3 regions of the Saccharopolyspora tripterygii genome follow, and region 1 is predicted to be linked to each of the others. Evidence: riboswitches for the same ligand, from Rfam matches in the RefSeq annotation. Region 1 holds a riboswitch; each other region holds the start of a gene.
The links. A riboswitch is a leader RNA that binds a small molecule or an ion and turns the genes downstream of it on or off. The one in region 1 is predicted to bind cobalamin.

Region 1 (4,092 bases):
GCAGGAAGACGACGCCCAGCGCGACCAGCTGGAGCGCCGGTTGCGCGGACGCCCCGACGAACTGCGGCAGGAACGCGAGGCTGAACAGCAGCATCTTCGGGTTGGTCAGGTTGCTGAGCAGGCCGCGCAGGTAGGGGTTGCCGTCGTCCGGCGGAGGAACGTCCAGCGAGCCGGATTCGCGCTTGGTCAACCAGTACCCGCGCACGATGGTCGCCGCGAGGAACAGCAAGTAGGCCGCTCCCACCCACTTCAGCGCCACCATCACGCCCGGTGCGCTGGTGATCAGCGCTCCCAGACCGGAGATGACCAGGGCGACCTGCAGCGCGCTGGCGCTGTGGATCCCGGCCAGCGCGAGCATGCCCGCCTTGCGCCCGTGGTTCAGCGATGTGCGCAGCAGCAGGAAGACGTCCACTCCCGGTGTGATGATCACGACCGCGCTCGCCAGCAGGAAGGCGGGCAACGGCGTCGGGTCCAGGAGCACGGCGAGTCCTCACTTTCCGGCAGCACGCACGGCTGCGTCGCTTGATCAGGTGCTTCTCGTCATCCGGTCAGGCGAAATCGGCGGACGCCCGGGGTGGAGGCACCCGGATCCGCGGCGGCCTGAGGTGGAGTTGCGATCGTCAACGTCGACGTTCGCGAAAGAATTTGCTTTCGACTTACAGTTTATCGAAAGATTTTCCCGTGAGCGTGTGAGTTGCGCCTCGTGATGTTTCGGTGTGCAGGTGATTACGGTGTGTCCGCTCCGTCGATGACCGCGACAGCTGGAGGCACCCGCTTTGGGCCGCGAACAGGGATCCGCCGACAAGACCCGGGCGCTGCGCGCGCTCGCCATCGCCGGGGCGGTCACCGCGCTGGCCAGCACGAGCCCCGCCGCCCACGCCGAACCGGCGGTCACCGGCGACGACCAGCCGCAGTCCCGAATCCTCGGCGGCTCCGGCGCCGACACCCAGGACGCGCCCTGGGTCGTCGCGCTCACCGACCGGTACGGCAACCACTTCTGCGGCGGCACCCTGATCCGCGCGGGCGAGGTCGTCACCGCGGCGCACTGCGCGCACGACCCGCTCACCGGGGCGGAGCGCTCGCCCAGCGACCTCAAGGTGGTCGCCGGACGCACCGACCTGCGCAGCTCGGAGGGCACCGAAGCCGAGGTCGACAGCGTGTGGGTGCACCCGCGGTACGAGGACTTCACCACCGGCGACGACCTCGCGGTGCTCAAGCTCAGCACGCCCCTGCCGCAGCGCCCGCTGCCCGTGGTCGAGCCGGGCGACCAGTCGCCCTACCGGCCCGGCACCCAGGCTCGCGTCTACGGATGGGGCCGGACCAGCGAAGACGGACCGCCCTCCGACACCCTCCGGTCCGTGGAAGTGCCGGTGGCCCCGGACGAGAGCTGCCGCTCCGCGTACCCGAACTACGACCCGCGCAGCATGTTCTGCGCCGGATACCCCGAAGGCGGGCGGGACGCCTGCGCCGGCGACTCCGGCGGGCCGATCGTCGCCGACGGACGGCTCATCGGCGTGGTGTCCTACGGAACCGGATGCGGTCGTCCCGGCACGCCCGGCGTCTACACGAAGCTGTCGGCCTACACGCCCTGAGCCCGTGCGCGAGTGGTCTGCACAACTCCGGCCGCCGATGAGTTCGGGAAACCGGGAAGTCCTGTGATATCCAGGTAAGAGTGACCCTTCAGCCGCTCGCGACCGCCGTGCAACGCGCTTACACCGCGGACCTGGACGCCTACGACTTCTACCGGATGCTGCGGTTGCGCGTCGACGTCTTCGTCGTCGAGCAGGAGTGCGCCTACCCCGAGCTCGACGGGCGCGACCTGGAGGATTCGACCCGGCACTTCTGGGTCGACTCCGCCGACGACTACGTGCTCGGCTACCTGCGGCTGCTCGAAGACCCCGACGGCACCTACCGCATCGGTCGCGTCTGCACCGCCAAGAGCGCGCGCGGCCTCGGCCTCGGACGCAAGCTGATGCGCGCCGCCGTCGCCGAGGTGCAGAACTCGCCCGCCGTGCTGTCCGCGCAGACCTACGCCAAGGACTTCTACGCCTCCTTCGGCTTCGTCGAAACCGGTGAGGAATACCTCGAAGACGGCATTCCGCACATCGACATGCGCCGCGAACCGCGCCGCGCGGGCGTCACCGCCGGCCGCTGAGATGTGAGTTGCGGCGCCAGGAGGTTGGGCGCTTGATCGACGTCTGGAACGATGTCGGTGAATCCGTTTGCAAGGGGTGTTGGCAGGAAGCCGGTGCGAGTCCGGCACGGTCGGCGCCACTGTGACCGGGGAGCGGACCTCCCGCGAGAGCCACCGGGGTGACCTGGGAAGGCCGGAGGCCGTGACGATCCGGGAGTCAGGACACTGCGGCCCCTTGTTCCCGACAGCGGGGCGTCCGCACCCCGAGGAAGGAACCACACCGGCATGTCCGCTGCCCCTCGCTTCCCCTTCTCCGCTGTGGTCGGCCACGACGACCTGCGGCTCGCGCTGCTGCTCAACGCGGTGCACCCGCGCATCGGCGGTGTGCTGGTGCGCGGCGAGAAGGGCACGGCCAAGTCGACCGTCGTGCGCGCCCTCGCCGCGCTGCTGCCGCCGCTGGACGTCGTCGACGGCTGCCGCTTCGGCTGCGACCCGGCCGCCCCCGACTCGCAGTGCCCCGACGCACCGCACGGCGACACCGGCACCCGCACGCCGGCGCAGCTCGTCGAGCTGCCCGTCGGCGCCACCGAAGACCGGCTCATCGGCTCGCTCGACCTCGAACGCGCCCTCACCGAAGGCGTCCGCGCCTTCCAGCCCGGCCTGCTCGCCGGAGCGCACCGCGGTGTGCTCTACGTCGACGAGGTCAACCTGCTGCACGACCACCTCGTGGACCTGCTGCTCGACGCCGCCGCCATGGGCCGGGCGCACGTCGAGCGCGACGGCGTCTCCGTCTCGCACGCGTCGTCGTTCCTGCTCGTCGGCACCATGAACCCGGAAGAGGGCGAACTGCGGCCGCAGCTGCTCGACCGCTTCGGCCTCACCGTGCAGGTCGCCGCATCGCGCGAGGTCGAGACCCGGACCGAGGTCGTCCGCCGCCGGCTCGCCTTCGAAGCCGATCCCGCCGGGTTCGCCGCCCAGTGGGCCGACGCGGACGCCGAGCTCGCCGAGCACATCAGCGCCGCCCGCGCTCGCGTGGAGAAGGTCCAGCTGCCCGACACCGAGCTGCGGCGGATCTCCGCGTTGTGCGCGGCCTTCGACGTCGACGGCATGCGCGCCGACCTCGTGCTGGCGCGCACCGCCGTCGCTCACGCCGCCTGGCGCGGCGCCGAAGCCGTGGCCGAGGAGGACGTCGAGGCCGCGGCCCGGCTCGCGCTGCCGCACCGGCGTCGCCGCGACCCGTTCGACGAACCCGGGATGGCCGAGGACCAGTTGCAGCAGGCGCTCTCCGACGCCGCGGACCAGGCCGACGACCAGCAGCCGGAGGATCCCGACGACGACCCCGACGGCGGTCCGGACGGCGGCCCCGGCGGAGGCGAGCCGCAGGACGAGCCCACCGGACCCACCGGCGGTGGAGGGGGAGAGCAGCAGGAGCAGTCCGGCAGCGGTGACACCGAGCGCACCCCGGCCGGCACCGGTCCGTCCTTCCGCGCCCGGCTCCTGGAAGTGCAGGGGCTCGGCGAAGGAGCCCCCGGCCGCCGGTCCCGCGCCCGCTCGCGCAGCGGGCGCACCACCCGCGCGACCACCGTCGACGGCCACGGCCTGCACGTGACCGCGACGCTGGCCGCCGCCGCACCCCACCAGGCCGCGCGCGGGCGCAGCGGTCCCGGGCTCGTGCTGCGCTCCGAAGACGTGCGACGAGCCCTGCGCGAAGGGCGCGAGGGCAACCTCGTGCTCTTCGTCGTCGACGCCTCCGGATCGATGGCCGCCCGCGACCGGATGACCGCCGTCAGCGGCGCCGTGCTGTCCCTGCTGCGAGACGCCTACCAGCGCCGCGACAAGGTCGGCGTGATCACCTTCCGCGGCGACCAGGCCGAAGTGGCGCTCCCGCCCACCTCGTCCGTCGACATCGCCGCGGCCCGGCTCCGCCGGATGCGCACCGGAGGCAGGACCCCGCTCGC
Region 2 (4,092 bases), on a different contig from region 1:
GATCCTCTCGTTCACCGCCGCGCACCGGTTCCAGCGCGCGGGAGAACCGGCTGCGGAAGGGGAACGCACCCGCGAACCGTGAATCGAGAGACGGTGGTGACCATCGACCGGCACGACGCAGAGACCACCGACCACGACCGACCGCTCCCCCGCGGAGCCTCCCCGAAAGCGACCCGGCCGTGGTAATCGCACTGACCATCAGCACATTCCTGATCGCATTCGGGTTGATCGCCACCGAACGCGTTCACCGCGTCTCCGCGGCGCTCGGCGGCGTTGCGGTGATGGTTCTCATCGGCGCCGTCGACGCCCATTCCGCCTTCTTCGACGAGAAGACCGGGATCGACTGGAACGTCATCTTCCTCCTGCTCGGAATGATGATCACCGTCAGCGTGCTCAAGCACACGGGCGTCTTCGAATACCTCGCCATCTGGGCCGCCCAGCAGAGCCGCGGGAAATCGTTCCGCCTGATGATCATCCTCGTCCTGCTGACCGCGCTGGTCTCGGCGTTCCTCGACAGCGTCACGGTCATGCTCCTGATCGCGCCGGTCACCCTCGCCGTCTGCCAGCGGCTCCGGCTGCCCGTCGTCCCCTTCTTGATCGCCGAGGTGCTCGCGGCCAACATCGGCGGCACCGCGACCCTGATCGGCGATCCGCCCAACATCATGATCGGCAGCCGGGCGGGACTCACCTTCACCGATTTCCTCTACAACCTCGCACCGATCACCGTCATCCTGCTCGCGGTCTTCATCGGCATGTGCCGGGTGCTGTTCCGCAAGGCGTTCCTGGACGCCGACGAGCACATGGCCGAGATCATGGAGCTCGACGGCAGCGACGCCATCCACGACCACCGGCTCCTGCGGCGCTGCTTGATCGTCGTCGGCGCGGTCGTCGTCGCCTTCGTCCTGCACGGGCCGATCGGCATCGACCCGGCCTTCGTGGGCCTGCTCGGCGCCGGGCTGATGGTGCTGGTCTCGCAGACCACGGCGCCGCAGTTCCTCGAGGAGGTCGACTGGTCGACCCTGGTGTTCTTCATGGGGCTGTTCGTCATGGTCGGCGGGCTCGTCGACGTCGGGGTGATCGACACGCTCGGGCGCGCCGCGATCGATCTCGTCGGCGACAACTACTTCCTCGCCGCGGTCGGCCTGCTGATCGGGTCGGCGGTGATCGGCGGCATGATCGACACGATCCCCTTCGTGGCGACCACGATCCCGATCGTCGAGGAGCTCGTGGCCACGGTTCCGGACCCGGAGATCAGCCAGGCGCTGTGGTGGTCGCTGGCCCTCGGCGCCGACCTCGGCGGCAACGCCACCGCGATCGGCGCGAGCGCCAACGTCGTGGCGATCGGCTGGGCCTCCCGCAACGGGTACCCGATCAGCTTCTGGCAGTTCACCAAGTACGGCATGGTCGTCACCGCGGTGACCATCGCGCTGTCCACCCTCTACGTCTGGCTCCGCTACTTCGCGATGTAGCCCGACCCGGCCCCTCCACCAAGCTCTTTCACCGTCCGTTGTGGAGGGTGATGAACCCGGCCGGATCCCGTGCGCGACGGCCCGCGGGTTCCCTGTGACCGGAGTCTCATCAGCGCGTGTGCATCTGGAGAACCGCGACCTCACGGGCGGTGCTGGGCGCCGGCAACTCGTCCGCACCGGGCGCGCACATCGTGGAACTGCTTGCCAAAGGAAGTTTCGGCACTAACCTGGTGAGTGCTGGTGGTTCGTCCGCCCCGGTGCGACCGAGGTCGTGCGCAGGGACGGACGAGGCAAGAGGGAACCCGGTGCGAACCCGGGACTGCCCCGCAGCGGTGAGCGGGAACGACAGCCGTCACCGGTCGCACGACCGAAGACAAGCACTGGGCCGAGAGGCCCGGGAAGCGACGGCCACTAGGAACGCCCGGCCAGGCCGGGAAGCGCCCGCGAGTCCGAAGACCTGCCACCGGTGCGCGCGCCGCGGCGCGCGCTGATCCGAGGTCTCGAGGGAGGACCTGGCGGACGAACGGAAAGCGGTGCTGCCCGAAAGCGGCTGCCCGTGTCCGCCCGCACGCCTCCACGGCGACCTCGGAGCCTCTGATGTCGAGCTCGCGAGGAGAGGGCGTTGACCACCAAGATCGGATCTACCGTACTCGGCTACCCCCGGATCGGGCCGGACCGTGAACTCAAACGCGCGTTGGAGAGCTACTGGGCCGGGCGCAGCAGCGAGGAGGACTTGCGCGCCGTCGCGGGCAAGATCCGCGCCGACTCCTGGCGCTTCCTCGCCGACGCGGGCCTGGACTCGGTGCCGGGCAACACGTTCTCCTACTACGACCAGGTGCTCGACACCGCGGTCACCTTCGGCGCCGTGCCGTCCCGGTACGCCGAACTGGGGCTGAACCCGCTCGACACCTACTTCGCGATGGCCCGCGGTGTGGACTCCACCCCACCGCTGGAGATGACGAAGTGGTTCGACACCAACTACCACTACCTGGTCCCGGAGATCAGCCCGCAGGAACGGTTCTCGTTGACCGACCGGACGCCGGTGGAGCAGTTCCGCGAGGCAGCCGAGCAGGGCGTCACCACCCGGCCGGTGCTGGTCGGGCCGCTGACCTTCCTCCTGCTGTCCAAGCCCGCTGAAGGCGCCCCCGACTCGTTCGCACCGCTGGACAAGCTCGACGAGCTGCTGCCCGCTTACGCCGCGCTGCTGTCGGAGCTCAAGCAGGCCGGTGCCGAGTGGGTACAGCTCGACGAGCCCGCCTTCGCCGCCGACCGCACGCAGGCCGAGCTCGACGCGCTGCGCGAGGCCTACCGCCGGCTGGGCGAGCTCTCGGACCGCCCCGCGTTGCTCGTCGCCGGGTACTTCGGCGATCTCGGTGACGCGCTCGACGTGCTCGCCGACGCGCCGGTCGAGGCGCTCGGCCTCGACCTCGTCACCAGTCCCTCCGCTGTGGACAAGTTGCCCGCGCTCACGGGCCTGCGGACCAAGTCGCTGGTCGCCGGCCTCGTCGACGGCCGCAACATCTGGCGGACCGATCTCGACCAGGCGTTGACCACCGGCGCGACCCTGCTCGGCGTGGCCGACGAGGTCGCGATCGGCACCTCGTGCTCGCTGCTGCACGTCCCCTACGACGTCGAAGCCGAAACCCAGATCGACCCTCAGGTGAAGTCCTGGCTGGCCTTCGCCGCGCAGAAGGTCCAGGAGGTCGTCGTGCTGGGCCGCGCGCTGCGCGAGGGCCGCGAGGTCGTCGCCGACGCGCTCGCCGAGGCCGCCGCGGTGGTCGCCGACCGGGCCGCCGCCGACCGCGTCCGCAACGCCGAGGTCCAGACCCGGCTGCGCGCGCTTCGGCCCGCGGACTCCCGCCGCAATGACTACGCGCAGCGGCAGAAGGCCCAGGAGGAGGCGCTGCAGCTGCCCCCGCTGCCGACGACGACCATCGGTTCGTTCCCCCAGACGACCGACGTCCGCAAGGCTCGCGCTGCGCTGCGCAACGGCACGATCGACGCCGCCACCTACAAGCAGCGCATGCGCGACGAGATCCAGCGGGTCATCGAGCTGCAGGAAGAGCTCGGCCTGGACGTCCTCGTGCACGGTGAGCCCGAGCGCAACGACATGGTCCAGTACTTCTCCGAGCTCATGGACGGATTCGTCAGCACGCACAAGGGCTGGGTGCAGTCCTACGGGTCGCGGTGCGTGCGCCCGCCGATCCTCTTCGGCGACGTCTCCCGCCCGAACCCGATGACCGTCGAGTGGGCGACCTACGCGCAGAAGCTGACCGACAAGCCCGTCAAGGGCATGCTCACCGGCCCGGTCACCATCCTCGCGTGGTCGTTCGTCCGCGATGACCAGCCGCTGGCCGACACCGCCAAGCAGGTGGCGCTGGCCATCCGCGACGAGGTGCACGACCTCGAAGCGGCCGGTATCCGCGTGGTCCAGGTCGATGAACCGGCCCTGCGCGAGCTCCTGCCGCTGCGCGCCGCGCAGCAGAAGCACTACCTCGACTGGGCGGTGGAATCGTTCCGGCTGGCCACCTCCGGGGTCACCGACACCACCCAGATCCACACCCACCTGTGCTACTCGGAGTTCGGCGACGTGATCAACGCGATCGTGGCCCTGGAGGCCGAC
Region 3 (4,092 bases), on a different contig from region 1:
CCGGCCAACCGACCACTGGGTGCGGCTGCTCGGTGGGATTGAGATCCCGGCCTGCTTGTAGGCCCACTGGGTCAGCCCCGAACAGTCGAAGGTGGTTGGTCCCTTCGAGCCCCACACGTACTCCGAACCACGCTTGGACAACGCTGCCTGCAGTGCCGCGTTCGCTGCCCCGGGCGGCCCGAGGTACTCGCCATCATCGACGGGGCCTTGCAGGCGTTTCCGATCGGAGTCGTCGAGGTCATTGAGCGCCTGGCGGACGGCTTTAATCTGGCCGTCGAGATCCCTTTTGCGCTGTCGGACTTCGCCGACGAGACGCGCGGCTTCGTCGGTGGCCACTTGGGCACTGGTCTCGGCTTCTTGTGCTTGCTCACGAGCGCGTTGGGCGCGCTGAGTGGCGTCCTTGAATCCGTTGAGCACCTGCTTGTTGTCGCTGGCTAACGCGCCGAGCATGGTGGCCTGGTCGAGGAAATCATCCGGGTTCTTACTGGTCAGCCCAGCAGTGAATTCGTCCACGCGAGTGCCGCGGTAGGCCGAACCGGCAAGGCGGTCGACCTCCCCCTGGAGCTTTCCCTGCTCGCCTCGGGCTTGATCTTCGATCGTCTTAGCTTGTTCGACTGAGGCTTTGGCCTTGGCCAGCTCGGCTTCGTTGGAATCCATGGCCATCTCGGCGTCGCTGAGGTCTTCCTCGGCTTTAGCCGCGTCCGCCCCGAGTTTCTTGTATTCCTCAAGGGGGTCCGAGGGCTGCGCGCCAGCGGGGATCGCGATGGTTCCGGCCATCATGGCAATCGCGGATGCCGCGAGCGCTGCCTTCATCGACTGTTTGAGTCGGTGTGACGCCACGTTTGCGAAAGCCTCCTCTGTCCTGGCAGGACCTTCCGCTTGCGATGAGCGGATCCCACCTCACGGTGTGTCAGCGAGGGCTCCCCGCGGCCCGATCGCGAAAGCTACTGGAAAGATCCGCGAATGTCTACTAACCACGATCGTAGATACGCAGTGGAATTGACCGATCACGCTCTGTTCTGCGCGTAGGAGCTAGGTGAGTCAGCAGCTGGTGAATACATGGACTGATCGGTTCTGTGCGCGCGGGATACTGGGCTCGTGGTTGAGGCCGACGCAAGTGTGAGGCTTTCGGCTGGTAAGCGAAGGTCTTCGGGAGCACGGTGCGGAACGCGTGAGGTCTGCCTGATCAAGCGAGGCATCCCTGATGGCGGTGCGAGGCCCGAACTGCGCCGTCCCGTGGCGTGCCCCGTGCTCCGTGTTCACAACCCGTTCCATGCCCCGGGCCTCGGAAATCGGAACGGGCCACCCGCGTTGTGCGGGCCCTCCTCGTGAAGCAGCCGTTGCTGACTAAGGAACAGCTACCCAGGAGATCGAGGCGCTCCGGCCCTCGGTGCAGGTTCAGGCCGGTGTTGCCGAAGATGCCCGCCACCTTGCTCTCCTTCGCGTACTGCCAGAAGTCCCAGTTGCCAAAGCCGTTGGGGCGTTCATCACGCCTGTCGGCGTGGGGCGTTGTGGAGTGGGCATTCTGTGCAGTAACCAGTGCCGGATCGCCACAACTGGCAGCACGTCCGACGCCGGGACCACAAACTGCTCTGCGTCGCACCGAAGTCGAGCAGATCTGCTCGGCCAGTCTCAGCGCGCAGTTGCACTGCTGTGGCGAGCACGTCACCTCCTGCCCCGTTCGCGGCGAGCCGTCGCAGCACCTCGCCGATCAAGCCGACGGCGTTGCCCCAGTACTGATCGCTGTCGGCTGGTGGGCCGCCGATGGCCGCCAGTCCACGGGTGAGCGGTGCGAGGAAGTGGGAAACGTTGGGCCACCAGGCGTTTGCGCAAGATCGATCACGCAGAACAAGGCCGTGCACCAACCCGTCCGCGTCGACCACAACGGATGCTTCGGCCAGCGAAGGAACAGGCCAGGCGAAGTGGTGTTCGGGGACTGTCGCGCACAGCGCCAGCCACGAAGCCCGAAAAGCCACCAGTACCGTGCCCGCGCGGTGATGTTGAAACCCGGCCAAACGCTGCCAGGCTTGCACGTCGCGCGCCAAGAATCCGTTGGCCTCGTCGCAGTACGATTCCCATGCCACGACGTCGTCGGCGTCGGCGAGGGGGCGTGCCAGCGAGCGAGTGGTCTGGTCCAGAGCGGCTTTTGATGAATCCTGCACCCCGGCATTGGACCTGATGTGCTGGAGAACCGATGCAGTGAGGTTCGTCGCGGGATCGGCTGTTGTGGGCTCGGCGATCTCCTCGTACTCTTCTGCTGCCGCAGTGCACGGGAAGCCGGTGGAATTCCGGCGTGGTCCTCGCCACTGTGACCGGGGAGCGACCCTGATCTCGCCACTGGACACCGCGTCGGTGTCTGGGAAGGCCAGGGGAGCATTGATCCGGAAGCCAGGAGACCGGCTGCGGCAGTGACACCACGTTCCACGAGAGATGGAAGGCAGGTTTTGACATGACCACCGCTGGTCTGCCCGCTGCGCAGCGCATCCACGTTCCCGTCTGGGCTTGGGCCTTGGCCGCGTTCGCGATCGTTGTGCTCTACGTCGTGCTTCAGGAAAACGGTGCGGTGCTCGCGCAGGCGGCGGACACCATCCACGAGTTCACTCACGACGGCCGGCACGCCCTCGGCGTGCCCTGCCACTGAACGGGGACGCTCATGAGCTCGCCGTTCGCCACTTTCCTGCGGCGGGGCTTGCTGGCGGGGCTGCTCGCCGGCCTCACGGCCGCGCTGTTCTCGCTTCTGCTGGTCGAAACCCCGCTCCGCGCTGCGCTCGAGGTCGAGGAGGCACGCTCGCACGCCGCCGGTGAGCACGCCCACGAGGAGTTGTTCAGCCGCCCAACCCAGGTGGTCGGCGGCATGGTCGCCGCGCTTGTCGTCGGGTTGGCGATCGGGACGATCTTCGCGGTCGTGTTCGCCCACAACCGACACCGGCTGCCCGCGCGAACCGACTTCGGACGGAGCCTCCAGCTCGCTGCGTCCGGGTTTCTCGCCGTGTCGCTGCTACCGGCGCTGAAATATCCTGCGAACCCACCGGGAGTGGGGGACGGGGAAACGGTCACTTTCCGTACTGTCGCGTACTTTTCGCTGATCGTGGCGGGTATCGCGATCCTGCACGCGGTCGGCTACCTGCACCGGTACCTGGCTGTTCACGGATGGTCACCGGCGCGTCGCAGTACTGCGGCAGCTGCCGGAGGAATCGTGTTGACCGGTCTCGTCCTATGGGCTTGGCCGTCGAACCCGGATCCCGTACCCCCGGACGTGCCCGCTGCGTTGCTGTGGCGCTTCCGCTTGTCCTCACTCGCTGAACTCGCCGGAATGTGGACGGTCCTCGGTTTCGCCTTCGGCCTGCTCAACGAGCCCCGAAAACAACGACCGACCACGACAGCCTCGCCGGCAACGGCACCATAGCGACGGGTACCCCGCCCGGTCTTCTCCCAAGGTCGGGCGGGTGTTTCCACTTGTCGCCAGTGCGATTCGGGGTGCCGACAGGTATTCGCGATCGGTTGGGGTCGCGACGACTACTGATCACGTCCCACGACGTGCACGACAAAGCGCAGCAACAGCCAATAGCAGAGTGAACAGGGTACCTGCGCTCAGGTTGGTCGGCCGGCAGGTGTTTGGGGTGACTTAAGAGCAACGCCGTCGAAGGGGCCGCTTGCGGCCAGGCTGGCATGCGCTGTGCGGGTAGTAGAAATGGTCCGATGCCGGGGGTTACGAGCGTGCATACCATCGCTCCGTGAAAGAGTTCACATTTGCTGCATTGTTGTGGTCGGAGTGCGGTTGCGGAAGCCGATGGGTCACCGTCGCTCCTCGTGGTCGCAGGAGAACACGCTGTACTCGAACCTGGATCATCCGCTCGCGCTTGCTCATCGGCCTGCTCGCCGGTGGTGTTTCATGTGCCGCAGTCCAGGGCGGACTGCTCGCGGGCTTGATCACCCGCCAGCATCGCAACGCCGCCCCTACCGAGACCGGAAACACCGCCGTGCGGACCAAAACAACCCAGAGTCCGCTCAATCGGCTCGCCGACGATTTCGCACCCGTCGGTGGCTTCCTGATCGGCAAGCTCGTCTCCCACAGCGTGCTCGGCGCACTGC

Region 2: it holds a riboswitch for cobalamin, as region 1 does, so the genes downstream of both, metE (5-methyltetrahydropteroyltriglutamate--homocysteine S-methyltransferase) here and ACYVF3_RS15475 (putative cobaltochelatase) in region 1, are expected to answer to the same signal.
Region 3: it holds a riboswitch for cobalamin, as region 1 does, so the genes downstream of both, ACYVF3_RS15965 (CbtB domain-containing protein) here and ACYVF3_RS15475 (putative cobaltochelatase) in region 1, are expected to answer to the same signal.

Annotation. Positions count from the first base shown of each region.
Region 1 covers NZ_BAAGZP010000018.1:352,480-356,571, reverse strand. The annotation lists gene ACYVF3_RS15490 (LysE family translocator) at 1-481, opposite strand, end outside; gene ACYVF3_RS15485 (S1 family peptidase) at 777-1,592, shown strand; gene ACYVF3_RS15480 (GNAT family N-acetyltransferase) at 1,673-2,155, shown strand; cobalamin riboswitch at 2,213-2,384, shown strand; gene ACYVF3_RS15475 (putative cobaltochelatase) at 2,420-4,092, shown strand, end outside.
Region 2 covers NZ_BAAGZP010000015.1:93,126-97,217, reverse strand. The annotation lists gene ACYVF3_RS12365 (hypothetical protein) at 1-82, shown strand, start outside; gene ACYVF3_RS12360 (ArsB/NhaD family transporter) at 180-1,469, shown strand; cobalamin riboswitch at 1,694-1,948, shown strand; gene metE (5-methyltetrahydropteroyltriglutamate--homocysteine S-methyltransferase) at 2,092-4,092, shown strand, end outside.
Region 3 covers NZ_BAAGZP010000020.1:13,228-17,319, forward strand. The annotation lists gene ACYVF3_RS15955 (C40 family peptidase) at 1-813, opposite strand, end outside; gene ACYVF3_RS15960 (hypothetical protein) at 1,488-2,162, opposite strand; cobalamin riboswitch at 2,247-2,419, shown strand; gene ACYVF3_RS15965 (CbtB domain-containing protein) at 2,450-2,641, shown strand; gene ACYVF3_RS15970 (CbtA family protein) at 2,654-3,406, shown strand; gene ACYVF3_RS15975 (urease accessory protein UreH domain-containing protein) at 3,735-4,092, shown strand, end outside.